Linked DNA regions of Reyranella humidisoli. The protein of the gene in region 2 interacts with the protein of the main gene of each other region in a pairwise test. Links are inferred from orthologs where the notes say so. Each region holds a gene or a part of one and is shown on either strand. Other genes may lie near its edges. The genes, in order: KQ910_RS22985 and ybgC.

Region 1 (5,064 bases), 180 kb from region 2 along the record:
ATCGCATTGCCCGGCTTGATCGTGGCGTCCTGCGTCTGCTTCAGCTCCGGCGCCTTCTTGCGCTGTTCGAGCGTCGCCTCCAGTTCGTAGGCATGGTCGAAGTGATCCTCCAACGCGCCCTTGTTGCGCCCGGACACGAAGACGAACTCCTCGATGCCGGCGGCCAGGCACTCCTGGACCGCGTACTGGATGAGCGGCCGATCGACGACCGTCAGCATCTCCTTGGGCATGGCTTTGGTCGCGGGCAGGAATCTCGTTCCCAGACCGGCAACCGGAAGGACGGCTTTTCGGACTCGCTGCGCCATACTCATCGACCTCGTTCAGAAACCGGATTGTATATGAAAATCAATGATTTGACAGGATCAAGGCAAGATGACCCGCGAGCGCGCTAGATGCCATGGCGGCGCGCGTCGTGGCAAGATCAACCGCCGAGCAGCACGTCCTTGGCCCGGTTGATCCGTGCGGCGAGGTCGGCCGATCCCCCGACGTCGGGATGCATGCGCTGGATCAGGCGCCGGTGCGCCGCCTTGATCTCCTCACCGGTCGCGCCTTCGGAGAGGCCCAGCACTGCCAGCGCTTCCTCGCGGCTCATGTCCGAGCGGGAGCCGCGCGGCGGCGGCGCGCTCCGCGCGTTCCGCCAGTCCGCCCCGAGGCGCCGGTCGAGATAGGCTTCGAGGACCCGCAGCGAATCGGCGTCCGCGGCGCATTCGGTCCGCAAGTCGAGCAGATCCGCGTCGGTCAGCGCGTCCAGGGTGCGTCCGGCGAAGCGGCCGGCCAAAACCGTACCGCCGACATCGCCGCTCGCGTGATCGATCCATGCCTTCAGGAATGCCGTGTTGACCTCGGTTCGCTGGCCGGCACCCGGCGCACTGAAGCCGCCGGACGGCCGGTTACGGACCGCCCGCGCGATCAGCGCCGTGATGACGATACCCGCCAGCCCCATCAGTTCCGGCAGGAGACCGGGCAGGAAACGCAGCCCGAAGATCAGCATGGCGCCGACGCCGATGCCGCCCAGCACAACCATGATCACGCGCATCACGCGCGCCAGCGACGACGGATTGGCACGCAGGAGCCAGGCAATGGCCAAGGCGATTGCAGCGAAGGACAGCAGCGCCAGAAGAAGCGCCGGCATGACCTATTGCCGGGTGGTCGGCGCCTGGGGCGCCGGCGTTTGCGGCTGTGTCTGCGATTCCGCCTTCTCGCGCTGAATCTGGCGCCAGCGCTCGACGTTGCGGTTGTGCTCGGGGAGCGTGGTGGCGAAGGCGTGCCCGCCCTGCCCGTCGGCGACGAAGAACAGCGAACGGTCACGCGCCGGATTGGTCGCCGCGACGATGGAGGCGCGCCCGGGATTGCAGATGGGGCCGCGCGGCAGGGCCGCGATCACGTAAGTGTTGAAGGGCGTGTTCGACTGCAGGTCGGCGCGCGTCAGGTCGCGCCCCAGCGGCGCCTTTCCTTCGGTCAGGCCGTAGATGGTGGTTGGGTCGCTCTCGAGCTTCATGCGCCGGCGCAGACGGTTGATGAAGACCGCCGCGACCCGGGTGCGCTCCGACGGCACCGCCGTTTCCTTCTCGATCATCGACGCCAGGATCAGCGCCTCGCGCTTGTTGGCGAGCGGCAGGCCGGCGGCACGCTTGCGCCAGGCCTCGTCCAGAGCCTTCTCCATCGCCTCCTTCATACGCAACAGAAGCCCGTCACGGGTATCGTCGCGCGAATAAAAGTAGGTCTCGGGCAGGAGGTCGCCCTCTTTCACGTCGAGCGTGATGTTCCCGGTGAGCGCCTCGGTCTTGCGCACGAGTTCCAGCACTTCAGGCGTCGTCATGCCCTCGGGAATGGTGAGGCGGCGCTGCACGACCTTGCCCGATTGAAGCAACTCGACCAGTGCCTGCATCGAGGTGTGGGCCGGCACCTCGTACTCGCCCGCCTTGATGGGCTTGGGCGACGGATCGATCATCAGGGCCACGCGGAACAGGCGCGGATGGGCGATGACGCCCTCCTCCTCCAGGAGCCTGGCCATCGTCGTCGGCCCGGCACCGCGCGGGATCACGACATTCTTGGTCTTCTCGAGAGGCCCCTGGGCAGTGAGGATCACGTGGCCGACATAGATCGACCCGCCCATGACGGTGGCGAACAACGCAATGAAGAACAGAACCCAGCGGAAGTAGCTGAGCATGACTCAGCCCCCCAAATTAAAGATCAGACCGGCCCGACGATCAGGGCCGCGTTGGTGCCGCCAAATCCGAACGAATTGCTGAGCGCATAGCGAACCTTGCGCTGCTTGGCCTGCTTGGGAACGAGGTCGATGTCGCAGCCCTCGTCCGGTTCGTCGAGGTTGAGCGTCGGCGGAACGGCCTGATCGATCAGCGACTTGATCGAATAGATCGCCTCGATCGCTCCCGCGGCACCCAGCAGATGGCCGGTTGCCGACTTGGTCGAGGACATCGACAGTTTGTAAGCATCGGCGCCAAAGGTCCGCTTGACTGCACCAAGCTCGATGACGTCCGCCATGGTCGACGTGCCATGGGCGTTCACGTAGTCGATCTGGTCCGTGCCGAGGTTGGCGCGCTTCAGCGCCGCCTTCATGGCGCGCATCGCACCGTCGCCGTCCTCGGACGGAGCGGTGATGTGATAGGCATCGCCCGACAGGCCGTAGCCGAGAATCTCGGCATAGATCTTGGCGCCGCGCTTCTTCGCGTGCTCGTACTCTTCGAGCACAACGCAGCCCGCACCCTCGCCCATCACGAAGCCGTCGCGCTTCCTGTCCCATGGACGCGAAGCCTGGGTCGGCGTGTCGTTGAAGTCGGTCGACAGCGCCTTGCAGGCATTGAAGCCTGCGATGCCGATGCGGCAGATCGCGGCTTCGGCGCCGCCCGCCACCATGACATCCGCATCCTCGAACTGGATCAGCCGCGCAGCGTCGCCGATCGCATGCGCACCGGTGGCGCAGGCGGTGACAACTGCATGGTTCGGTCCCTTGAAACCGTACTTGATCGAGACCTGACCCGAGACGAGGTTGATCAGCGCCGACGGAATGAAGAACGGGCTGACGCGGCGCGGCCCCCGCTCCTTCAGCACCAGCGAAGTCTCGTAGATGGTCTGCAGGCCACCGATGCCGGAGCCGATCATGACGCCGGTCCGGGTCAGACCTTCCTCGTCCTGGGGCATCCAGCCGGAATCCTCGACCGCCTGCTGGGCGGCCGCGATTCCGAACACAATGAACTTGTCCAGCTTCCGCTGCTCCTTGGGCGCTAGGTAATCGTCCACGTTGAAGTGGCCGTTTGCCTTGTCACCCTGGGGAACCTCGCCCGCGATCTTGGTCGCGAGATCGGATGTATCGAAAGCCTGGATCGGGCGGATGCCCGATTCCGCCGCCATGAGGCGACGCCAGTTCGTGTCGACGCCGTCACCCAACGGCGTCACCATACCCAAGCCGGTTACGACGACTCGCCTCATCTTCCGCCTTCCCTCTTGCAGGAACCGGTGAAGATCAGGACTTCGCGTTGCCCTTGATGAAGCCGATGGCGTCGCCGACGGTCTGGATCTTCTCGGCGGCGTCGTCGGGAATCTCGATGCCGAATTCTTCCTCGAACGCCATCACCAGCTCGACCGTGTCGAGGCTGTCCGCGCCGAGGTCGTCGATGAACTTGGCCTCTTCCTTGACCTGAGCGGCCTCGACGCCGAGATGCTCAACGACGATCTTCTTAACGCGCTCGGCAATATCGCTCATTGTCTTGTCCTTCCCGTGTATCCAAAAATCCCGGTCGCCGAAGGGGGTTCGGCGGATGCCGCGCTATTAACATAGCTTCCGGGCCATTGGCTAGGTCCGAAAAGCCCACAAAATCAGGCACTTGCAGCCTTTACCCTCAGATCATCGCCATCCCGCCGTTGATGTGCAGGGTCTGACCCGTGACATAGGCCGCCTCGTCGCTGGCGAGATAGACGACACCGGCCGCGATCTCCTCCGGCGTGCCGAGGCGATCCGCGGGAACGCGACCCAGGATGGTCTTCTTCTGGTCGTCGGTCAGCACGTCGGTCATCGGCGTGGCGATGAAGCCCGGCGCGAGGCAGTTTACCGTGATGCCGCGGGACGCCAGTTCCTGCGCCAGCGACTTCGACATGCCGATCAGACCGGCCTTGGCCGCCGCATAGTTGGCCTGGCCCGGGTTGCCGGTGACACCGACGATCGAGGTGATGTTGATGACGCGGCCGAAACGCCGCTTCATCATTCCGCGCATGGCCGCGCGGGTGAGACGGAAGGTGCCGGTGAGGTTCACCAGCAGGACCTTCTCCCATTCCTCGTCCTTCATGCGCATGGAGATGTTGTCGCGCGTGATGCCGGCATTGTTCACCAGGATGTCGAGCTTGCCGCCCATTGCGGCTTCGGCCTCCTTGGCGAGGCGGTCGATATCGGCCGCATCGTCCATCTTCGCGGTGACGACGTAGGCGCGTTCGCCGAGCGTCGCCTTGAGCTGCTCCAGCGCTTCGGCACGCGTGCCCGAGAGCGTCACCGTCGCGCCCTGCTTGTGGAGTGCGCGCGCGATCGCGCCGCCGATACCACCCGATGCACCCGTGACGAGAGCCGCCTTGCCGGTCAGGTCGAACATGGCTTTCTCCTCACACCGTCTTCAGGAAGGCTTCGATGTCGGCCGGCGTGTTGAGCGCCATGCCGGTCATGTCCTTGTCGATGCGCTTCACAAGCCCCGACAGAACCTTGCCGGTACCGCATTCGACCAGAACCTCGACGTCTCGCGACTTCATGTATTGCACGCTTTCGCGCCAACGCACGAGGCCGGTGACCTGTTCCACCAGCCGCTGCTTGATCGAGTCGGGGTCGCTCAGCTCCGACGCCAGCACATTGGATATGAGCGGCACGCGCGGCGGCATCAACGTCACGCCTTCGAGCGCGACCTTCATCGCGTCGGCGGCTGGCTGCATCAGCGGGCAATGGAAAGGCGCGCTCACCGGCAGCAGCATTCCGCGCTTGCAGCCCTTGGCCTTGGCTGCCTCGATGGTGCGCTCGACCGCTTCCTTGTGACCGCTGACCACGACCTGGCCACCGCCATTGTC
Region 2 (9,272 bases):
TTCAGCCACTCGGCCTGACGATTCAGCGTCTGGCGGCCGTCTTCGCGAACCGTCGAGGAGTCGGTGTCGAAGAAGACGCGATCGCCGACATTCTGCCGGAAGTCGCCCACCGAGCCGGGCGTCACGGACGTGCTGGCGGCGGAGGCGGTCTGGGTGTCGTTGTTGCTGCAGGCTGCGATGAGGAACATCGCTGCGAGGGCCGACAAGGCCTTGATCATGCTCATCTTTCGATCCACTCCCTGACAGAATCGACCCGGGCGCGGGCTACGCACGGGTCGACAGAAAAGATCATATATTTCGCTACTGCGGAATCAAGGGTGACCACGCCGGGTCCGATGCGTCGGTCGGCGTCGGCACCTGCCGCTCGAAGCGGCCGGTGATATCGACCTGGTGCAGCGTCGCGGAGCCCGCGCGGCCCCCCGAGCTGGGCTGCTGGCGGAAGAACATCAGCACGCGTCCGTTGGGCGCCCAGGTCGGGCCTTCCACGAGGAAGCCGTTGGCCAGCATGCGTTCGCCGCTGCCGTCCGCCCGCATCACGCCGATGCCGAAGCTGCCGGCCGAGATCTTGGTGAAGGCGATGAAGTCGCCACGCGGCGACCAGACCGGCGTGGCGTAGCGGCCTTCGCCGAAGCTGATGCGCCGCTCGCCACCGCCGCCTGCGCTCATGACGTAGAGCTGCTGGGTGCCGCCGCGATCGGAGTTGAACACGATCTGCGCGCCATCGGCCGAGAAGCAGGGCGAGGTGTCGATGGCCGGCGAGTTGGTCAGGCGGCGGAGCTGCCGGCCGCGCACGTCCATCTCGTAGATGTTGGTACGGCCGTTCTCCGCGATGCTCATGACGACCTTGCTGCCGTCGGGGGAGAAGCGCGGCGCGAAGCTCATGCCCGGGAAATTGCCGAGCAGTTCGCGGCGGCCGCTGTCGACGTTCTGTAGATAGACGCGCGGCGGGCCGTTGTTTTCGCCGTACGCCATGTAGACCAGTTCCTGAAGCGTCGGCGAGAAGCGCGGCGTCAGGGCAAGGGTCTTGCCGTCGGTGATGTAGCGATTGTTGGCGCCATCCTGGTCCATGATGGCGATGCGCTTGACCCGGGCATTGGCCGGACCGGTCTCGGAGACATAGGCGACGCGGGTGTCGAAGTAGCCCTCCTCGCCCGTCACGCGCTTGTAGATCGCATCGGAGATGATGTGCGCGAGGCGCCGCCAGTTGTTGGGCTGGCTGGTGAAGGAAAGGCCGGTGGCCTGCTGGCTTGTCACGACGTCCCAGAGCCGGAAGTCGACCTTGATGTTGCCGCCGACCGACGTGACCTGGCCGACGACAAGGCCGGCCGCCCCGACACTGCGCCAGTCCTGGAAACGCGGCGGCGAGGTCGCGTCGACATCCTTCTGGATGTAGGAGCCCGAGGGGATGACGCGAAACAGTCCGCAGTTCTGCAGGTTGTTGCGAATGACACCCGCCATCTGTGCACCCACCGCGTCGCCCTTGAAGTCGACGATGGCGATCGGCACCGGCTCGAAGCTCGGCCGTGTCATATCGATGGTGAGCTGTGCGCGAGCGGTGCTCGCAGCGCCAATCGCGGCAAGCGCCACGCCGCCCAGCAGGGTCGTCCGTCGGTGAAGCATCATGTCGGACCTCTTCATCTCAAGGTTTCTATAGGGTGGAGGGGTCTAGTAGTCGCGTGGATCGAAATTGAATGTGATGGATTTCCAGCTCGTGAACTTTTCTGGCGAAAGCGGCCAGGGCTGGCAACGCGGATTCATGATGGCGCGATGGGCGGCGTCGGCGGCGGCACGATAGACCGGGTCGCTATTGTAGCGCCCGGGATCGCGCAGTTCAGCTTTCACCGGCGTGCCGTTCTGGTTCATTTCAACGACGAACGAAATGATCATCGCTTGGTCACGGGAGCCGCCCTGCGTGTTCCAGCACGGCCGGATCCTCTGGCGCACGCCCTCGATCTCGCTGGCCGTGACGACGGCGGCGAGATTGGGAGCCGCCGGCGCCTGCCGCGTGACCTGCTGCACCGGCTTGGGCTGCTGCTCGGGCGTCTGCACCTTCGACGGCGACTGCTTGTTCTTCAGGATGTCGTCGATCATCGAATCGACGCTCTGCTTCGGTGGTGTCGGCTTCGGCGGCGGCGGTTTGGGCGGCTCGGGCTTCTTCACCTCGGGCGCGGGCTTGGGCGGCTCCGGCGGCTTCTCCACCTTCGGCGGCTCTGGCTCCTTGGGCTTCATCGCCACGAGATCCTCGACCGGCTTCGCGGCCTCCGTCTTCGGCTTCTCCTCCGGCTTCGGGGGGGCCGGCGGCTTGGGCGGCTCGACCACTTCCGGTGGCTTGGGAGTCGGCGGCGACGGCGGCGGTTCGGCCGACTTGGGCGGCGGCGCCTTTGTCGTCTCCTGGGCGATCGGCACGTCCTTGGGCTGCGGCGGCGGATTGCCCACCGTCGGCGCAGCGGCCTTTGCGGCGATGGCCTCGAACTCGACCATCACGGGCTCGGGTTCCAACGGCGGCGGCTTGCCGAAGAAGTCGAGGTTCAGCACCGCCGCCCCCAGCACGAAGACGTGCACCATCGACGACACGATCGCCGGTGTGCGCATTTCGATACTGGAAGGGTGACGCCGAGCCATCGCCTGTCTGGATCCGTCTCTCTTAACGCCGCTGGGCCGGCGCCTGGGGTTGCGGCGTAGGCGCCCGCGGCGCGGGCTGGGCCGGCGTGGCCGGGCTCACCGTGCCGCCGCCTCGTCCGAGCGCCTGCGCCTGCTCGCCGAGCAGGCCGAGCTGGCGGAAACCGCTGTCGATCACCACACCCATGACCTCCATCATCTTCCCGTAGTCGACACTCTTGTCGCCACGCATGAAGACGCGCTGGTCGGGCTTCTCCTCATGGATCGCCTTCAGCTTGGCGCCGAGCTCGGCCACGTCGTACTTGGTCTCGCCGAGGAAAACCTCGCCCTGGGAATTGACCGAGACGACCATCGGCTCGTCCTTGCCGCCGACTTGGCTGGCGCTGGTCTTCGGCAGGTCGACCGGCACGCCGACCTGCAGGAGCGGCGCCGTCACCATGAAGATGATCAGCAACACCAGCATGACGTCGACGAGCGGCGTCACGTTGATGTCGGCGATGGGCGTATAGCTTCGCCGCTTGAACTTGCTGCCCGACGAGTTGGCGCCGGGTGCCGGAATGACGCCGGACATCAGACCTGTTCCTCGAGCTGCCGCGACAGGATGGTGATGAACTCACCGGCGAAGGCCTCGAGCTGCTGGGCGTAGCGCGAGACCTGGCCTGACAGGATGTTGTAGGCGGCGGCTGCGGGAATGGCGGCCACCAGGCCGATGGCGGTCGCGAACAGCGCCTCCGAGATGCCGGGCGCCACCACCGCAAGCGAGGTGTTCTTGGACTGCGCGATGTGGCTGAAGCTGTTCATGATGCCCCACACCGTGCCGAACAGGCCGACGAAGGTGGCGTTGGCGCCGACGGTGGCGAGGAAACCCAGGCGCTTTTCGATCGCCTCCATCTCGCGCTGGATGGTGACGCCCATCACCTGCTCGATACGCTGGCGCAATGCCGCGCGCGCCGTAGCGCTCGACGCCAGGCCCTTGGAGACCGAGCGGCGCCATTCGCGCATGGCGGCGGAGAAGATACTCGACATGGGATCGTCCGGCTTGGCGCCGACGCGGTCGTAGAGGTCCTCGAGCGAAACGCCCGACCAGAACGTGTCTTCGAAGGTCTGGGCGCTGCGCTTCAGCGAGCGCAGGCGGAGAACCTTCTCGAAGATGATCGCCCATGACCAGAACGAGGCCAGAAGCAGCAGGATCATGATGGCTTTCACGACCCAGTCGGCCTGCATGAACAGGCCGTAGACGGACATGTCGATTGTCCCCGTGCCGCCGCCGAGGGGGGCTCCGGCGACCTGCGCAAACGCGTCCATTTATGTTCTCCGTTGGTTCAAGAGGGTTGTATCCGAATATGGCGTGAGCGGGGCGATCCGTTCACGGCTACCTGGGCCAGGGCAGTCCGCACGAGCGGCGGCAATCGGACAGGCCGACCGCCCTCGCCCATGCAGGCGACGACGAGTTCGGCTCGAACCAGGATCTCTTCACCGCGGCGCGCATGCTGGAGCATGTCCAGCGAGGCGCCACGCAATTCGCCGCAGCTTGTGACGATCTCGATCGTATCGTCCAGCCGCGCGGGCTTCAGGTAGTCGATGGCGCAACGACGCACGACCCAGTTGACGCCGCGCTCCTCGCGCAGCGCCGTATGCTGCTGCCCGAGAAGCCGCAGAAGTTCAGTGCGCCCACGCTCCAGGAAGCGCAGCCAGTTGGCGTAATAGACGATGCCGGCGGCATCCGTATCTTCATAGTAGACGCGCAACGGCAGCACGTGGGTACCGTCGTCGATGCGGCCCGAGGTCGGCGCCGCGGTCACGCTTCCTCCACCGGGCCGCCACCCGCCAGCAGATCGAGCTGCTGCTTCTGGCCCTTGGGAATCGAAAGGCCGAGATGGCGATAGCCGCCTTCCGACAGCAACCGGCCGCGCGGGGTACGCATCAACAGGCCGAGTTGCATCAGGTAGGGCTCGATCACGTCCTCGATGACGTCGCGCTGTTCCGCCAGGGCGGCGGCCAGCGTTTCGGCTCCCACGGGTCCGCCGCCGTAATTCTCGGCGATGCAGGCGAGGTAACGGCGGTCCATGGCGTCCAGGCCACGCCCATCGACTTCGAGGCGCGTCAGGGCCGCGTCCGCGATCCGGGCGTCGACGTCGGCATTGCCGGCGACCGCGGCGAAGTCGCGGACCCGGCGCAGCAGCCGGTTGGCGACGCGCGGCGTGCCGCGCGAGCGCTTGGCGATCTCGGCGCTGCCGTCCGCCGCCAGCGACATCTTCAGGACGCGCGCGGCGCGCTGCACGATCGTCTCCAGTTCGGCCGGTTCGTAGAACACCATGCGCAGCGGAATACCGAAGCGCTCGCGCAACGGCCGCGTCATGAGGCCCGAGCGCGTCGTGGCGCCGACCAGCGTGAACGGCGGCAGTTCGATGCGCACCGACCGGGCCGCAGGTCCCTCGCCGATCATCAGGTCGAGCTGGAAATCCTCCATCGCGGGATAGAGGACTTCCTCGATTGCAGGATTGAGACGGTGGATCTCGTCGATAAACAGCACATCGTGCGGCTGTAGATTCGTGAGCTGCGCCGCGAGGTCCCCCGCCTTCTGGATGACAGGCCCCGAGGTCGCGCGAAAGCCCACGCCCATCTCGCGCGCCACGATCTGCGCCATCGTGGTCTTGCCGAGGCCGGGCGGCCCGTGCAGCAGCACGTGATCCAGCGCCTCGCCACGCCCCTTGGCGGCGGTGATGAAGATCTTCAGGTTTTCCCGGACCTGCTTCTGGCCGATGAAATCGTCGAGCGTCTGCGGGCGCAGCGCCAGCTCGGCCGCGTCTTCCTCGGCGCGCGTGCCAGTCACCAGGCGCTCCGGAACGGCATTCATCGTGCAAGCTCCTGCAGGCCGGCGCGGATCACGGCGTCGAGCCTGGCCTCGGCACCGAGCCGCTGGGTGACGCGAGCGACGGCGCCGAAGGCCTCGACCCGCTTGTAGCCGAGATTGACGAGGGCGGAGATCGCGTCCTCGTTGATCGACCCGGCGGCAGCGGCCGGCGCACCCGCGTTGCTCTCCGACGCAGGAGCCGGCGCGATGCCGAAGGCGGCGGCCTTGTCCTTCAATTCCGTTGCAAGCCGCGCGGCGAGCTTGGGCCCGACGCCGGCCGGCCGCGAGAGAGTGCCCTTGTCCTGCGCGGCGATGGCGCGCGCGATCTCGTCCGGCGACAGGGTCGACAGGATCGACAGGGCGACCCGCGCGCCTACGCCCTGCACCGTCGTCAGGATACGAAACCAGTCGCGCTCGGCCGTTCCGAGGAACCCATAGAGCGAGATCGCATCCTCGCGCACGATCGTCTCGACCAGCATCGTGGCCTGACCGCCGACCGCAAGATCGCGCAGCGTGCGCGCCGAGGCCGAGACCAGATAGCCCACGCCGCCCACGTCGATGACGGCGCTGTCGGTGTCAACCGAGTCGACGAGGCCCTTCAACTTGGCGATCACAGCGCGGCCTCGATCCGCCGCGCCGTGGCGCGATGATGGGCATGGCAGATGGCGACGGCCAGGGCGTCGGCCGCGTCCGCCTTGGCGACCACGCCAGGCAGCAGCCGGCTCACCATCATGGCGATCTGGTTCTTGTCGGCGTGCCCCGCTCCGACGACCGACTTCTTCACGAGGTTCGCCGAATACTCGAACACTTCGAGGCCCGCGCGGGCGGGCGCCAGCATGACGACGCCGCGCGCCTGGCCGAGCTTCAGGGTCGAACCGGGATTGACGTTCACGAAGGTCTCCTCGACCGCGGCCTCGATCGGGCGCTGCGCTTCGATGACGCCGGCGACGCCCTCGAACAATTCCCTCAGTCGCTCCGCCAGCGTGCCCGCCGGGGCAACTTTCACGACTCCGTGGGCCACATGGCGCAGCCTGTTGCCTTCGACCTCGATCACACCCCAGCCGGTCAACCGCAGGCCGGGGTCGAGGCCGATCAATCTCATCCCGCCCGACTCAGGCCGCGAACTTCGCCAGAGCGTCGTCCGAAACCTCGAAGTTGGCGTAGACGTTCTGGACGTCGTCGTTGTCCTCGAGGGCGGCGATCAGATCGAGCATGGCCTGCACGGTCTCACCCTCGATCGGCGCGCCGGTCTTGGGACGCCAGGTCAGTTTGGCCACGCTGGGCTGGCCCAGCGACTTTTCGAGCGCCTCGCGCACCAGGTTGAAGTCGTCCTGGGCGCAGTAGATCTCGTGGAACGCGCCCTCGCCCTCCCCGCTCACCACATCGTCGGCGCCCGCCTCGATCGCCTTCTCCATAACTTCGTCGGCGCTGCCGACGGAGAGCGGGAAGCGGAACTCGCCCAGCCGGTCGAACATGAACGACACGCTGTTGGATTCACCCAGGTTGCCGCCATGCTTGGAGAAGCTCGATCGGACTTCGCCCGCCGTCCGGTTGCGATTGTTGGTCAACGCCTCGACGATCACCGCGACGCCGGCCGGGCCGTAGCCCTCATAGCGCACCTCGTCGTAATTCGCGTCGGCGTCCGTGCCCGAGCCTCGCTTGATGGCGCGATCGATCGTGTCGCGAGTCATGTTGTTTTCGCGCGCGGTGATGATCGCCGCCCGCAGACGTGGATTTGACGCGGGATCGGCAGCGCCAAGCCGGGCGGCGGTCGTGATCTCGCGGATCAGCTTGGTGAAGATCTTGGCCCGCACGGCGTCCTGACGCCCTTTGCGGTGCATGATGTTCTTGAATTGGGAATGCCCCGCCATCGCAGACAACCAGATTAGGTAATGAGAAGAGCCGCCTATACCACTTCTCGTGGGTTTTGGCAGGCAGGCAGGCGCCCCAACCGGCCGTTGGGACAAAAAAAGGCGGGGGCCGAAGCCCCCGCTAAAAAACGTCGGAATCTTGATTCCGACGCCCCCTCTAACCTAGAAGACCGTTCGCCGAATGTGGCGAAAAACTCTTTAACTTCAAAAGGATGCCGGTTTTTCCCCAAGCCGTCAACGGCGCTCTTCAAGCCACTTCTAATAGGTGTGCAGGGTGCGTGACGGATACCAAATACGGGAAAGTCAGGCGGTCGGCGCCAGCCGCCCCCCCACCCTGACCGGCCGGATCGACCTGGCGAGACCGGTCCGGTCGTCGGTTTCGACCACCGCGGCGCACAAAGTACCCTCGCCCTCGGCCGGCGACAGGCGTTCGCCCGGCATTTTCCGGATGAATCGCTGCATCGCGACCTCCTTCTTCATGCCGATGACGCTGTCATAGTCCCCGCACATGCCCACATCGGTCTGATAGGCGGTCCCACCCGGAAGGACCCAACCGTCGGCCGTCGGGACGTGGCTGTGGCTGCCCAGGACCGCGGAGGCGCGGCCATCGCAGAAATGGCCAATGGACTGCTTTTCGCTCGTCGCCTCCCCGTGAACGTCGATCAGGATCAACTGCGCGCCGCGGCCCAGGGCATATTTCGACAATTCGGCGTCCAGCGCGCGGAACGGGTCGTCGAGCGCGTCCATGAACAGCCGGCACATGACATTGATCACCACGATCTTCTGGCCGCGTGGCGTCTGGAACAGGTTGGCGCCCCATCCCGGCGTCCCCGGCGGGAAGTTGATCGGCCGCAACAGGCGCTTGTCCTGCGCGATGTAGGGAATGATCTCCCGCTGGTCCCAGGCATGGTTGCCGGTGGTGATGCAATCGACCCCAGCCTCATGGAGTTCGGCGCAGATCTTGGCGGTGATGCCGAAGCCGGCAGCCGCGTTCTCGCCGTTGACGACCACGAAATCCAGTCCGAGTTCGCGCCGCAGCCGCGGCACTTCCTTGACGACCGCGTCGCGGCCGGCGCGGCCGACGATGTCGCCGCAAAACATGATTTTCATGCGCTAGACAAAGGCGCAAGCGCGCCGATCGGTCAACAGCCAATCCAGCCGCTGGTCGTCGGCGCCGTGCGGAACCTCCGCTACCAATTGCAGATCGAAGCCGACACCGATCGCCGTCACCGCGCGCCGCCGGCGCAGGTCCACGAGCGTGCGGTCGTAGAAGCCGCCACCGTAACCCAGCCGCCAGCCTTCGCCGTCACAGGCGAGCAGCGGCACGATCAGCACGTCCGGTTCGATCGCCCCGGAGGCGGCCGGAGGCTGCAGAGTGCCGAACACCCCGGCTTCCAAAGGCTCGCCGGGGCGCCAGGCACGGAACAGCAGACGCTGGCCCCGGCCCTGCACCACCGGCAGCGCGAGCCGGCAGCCTTTGTCGACCAGAGCATCCATCAGCGGACGGATGTCGATTTCATCCCTGATCGGCCAGAAGCCAGACACGACGGCCGGCGACTGGAACGGCGATTCGAGGAGAAACTGTTCACGAAGGCTCGCCGCGGCGGCGCGGCGGGCCACGTCGCCGAGGTTCTCGCGCTTGGCCAGCATGGCGGCGCGCAAGGCCCGCTTGCTGTCGATCAGGGTCATCCTGCGCTGCCGGAATTCGAGTGGGGCGGCTCCACGATAGGCCGTAGCTCGTAGAACCACCAAGGCCTGCAAAAGCAGGTGGGCGTCGTGTAGCCAAGACCAGGGTCAAGGCTAGGTACAACTCCCAGGAGTTCTTATTGGCCCCGGGGTTTTAAGCGACCTACGCACCGCGCAGAAATCCGCCCCGCACCCAATCTAGGCACTCGGGGCGGCTACCGCAATGCGCGGTCGCGACCTCG

The links.
Region 1: the proteins of ybgC (region 2) and KQ910_RS22985 interact in binary tests that used the Escherichia coli proteins (3 or more experiments, as listed by UniProt). The link is inferred for Reyranella humidisoli from one-to-one orthologs.

The regions. Positions count from the first base shown.
Region 1 is NZ_JAHOPB010000002.1:947,116-952,179, reverse strand. What follows is about bases 2,105-5,064. They hold KQ910_RS22985 (acyl carrier protein), read right to left. Parts: upstream 3,725-5,064; coding sequence 3,485-3,724; downstream 2,105-3,484. Other genes in these bases: fabD (ACP S-malonyltransferase), read right to left, coding at 4,612-5,064; fabG (3-oxoacyl-[acyl-carrier-protein] reductase), read right to left, coding at 3,861-4,601; fabF (beta-ketoacyl-ACP synthase II), read right to left, coding at 2,194-3,450; mltG (endolytic transglycosylase MltG), read right to left, coding at 2,105-2,170. Also shown: UTP--glucose-1-phosphate uridylyltransferase GalU, read right to left, coding at 1-305; KQ910_RS23000 (DnaJ domain-containing protein), read right to left, coding at 422-1,132; more of mltG, read right to left, coding at 1,136-2,104. UniProt on the Escherichia coli protein: Carrier of the growing fatty acid chain in fatty acid biosynthesis.
Region 2 is NZ_JAHOPB010000002.1:760,275-769,546, reverse strand. The notes cover bases 2,682-5,681. They hold ybgC (tol-pal system-associated acyl-CoA thioesterase), read right to left. Parts: upstream 4,422-5,681; coding sequence 3,942-4,421; downstream 2,682-3,941. Other genes in these bases: ruvA (Holliday junction branch migration protein RuvA), read right to left, coding at 5,473-5,681; ruvB (Holliday junction branch migration DNA helicase RuvB), read right to left, coding at 4,418-5,476; tolQ (protein TolQ), read right to left, coding at 3,190-3,924; tolR (protein TolR), read right to left, coding at 2,682-3,190. Outside these bases: peptidoglycan-associated lipoprotein Pal, read right to left, coding at 1-224; Tol-Pal system beta propeller repeat protein TolB, read right to left, coding at 301-1,623; cell envelope integrity protein TolA, read right to left, coding at 1,666-2,592; more of tolR, read right to left, coding at 2,645-2,681; more of ruvA, read right to left, coding at 5,682-6,087; crossover junction endodeoxyribonuclease RuvC, read right to left, coding at 6,084-6,575; KQ910_RS22055 (YebC/PmpR family DNA-binding transcriptional regulator), read right to left, coding at 6,586-7,344; KQ910_RS22050 (TIGR00282 family metallophosphoesterase), read right to left, coding at 7,648-8,454; KQ910_RS22045 (5-formyltetrahydrofolate cyclo-ligase), read right to left, coding at 8,458-9,033.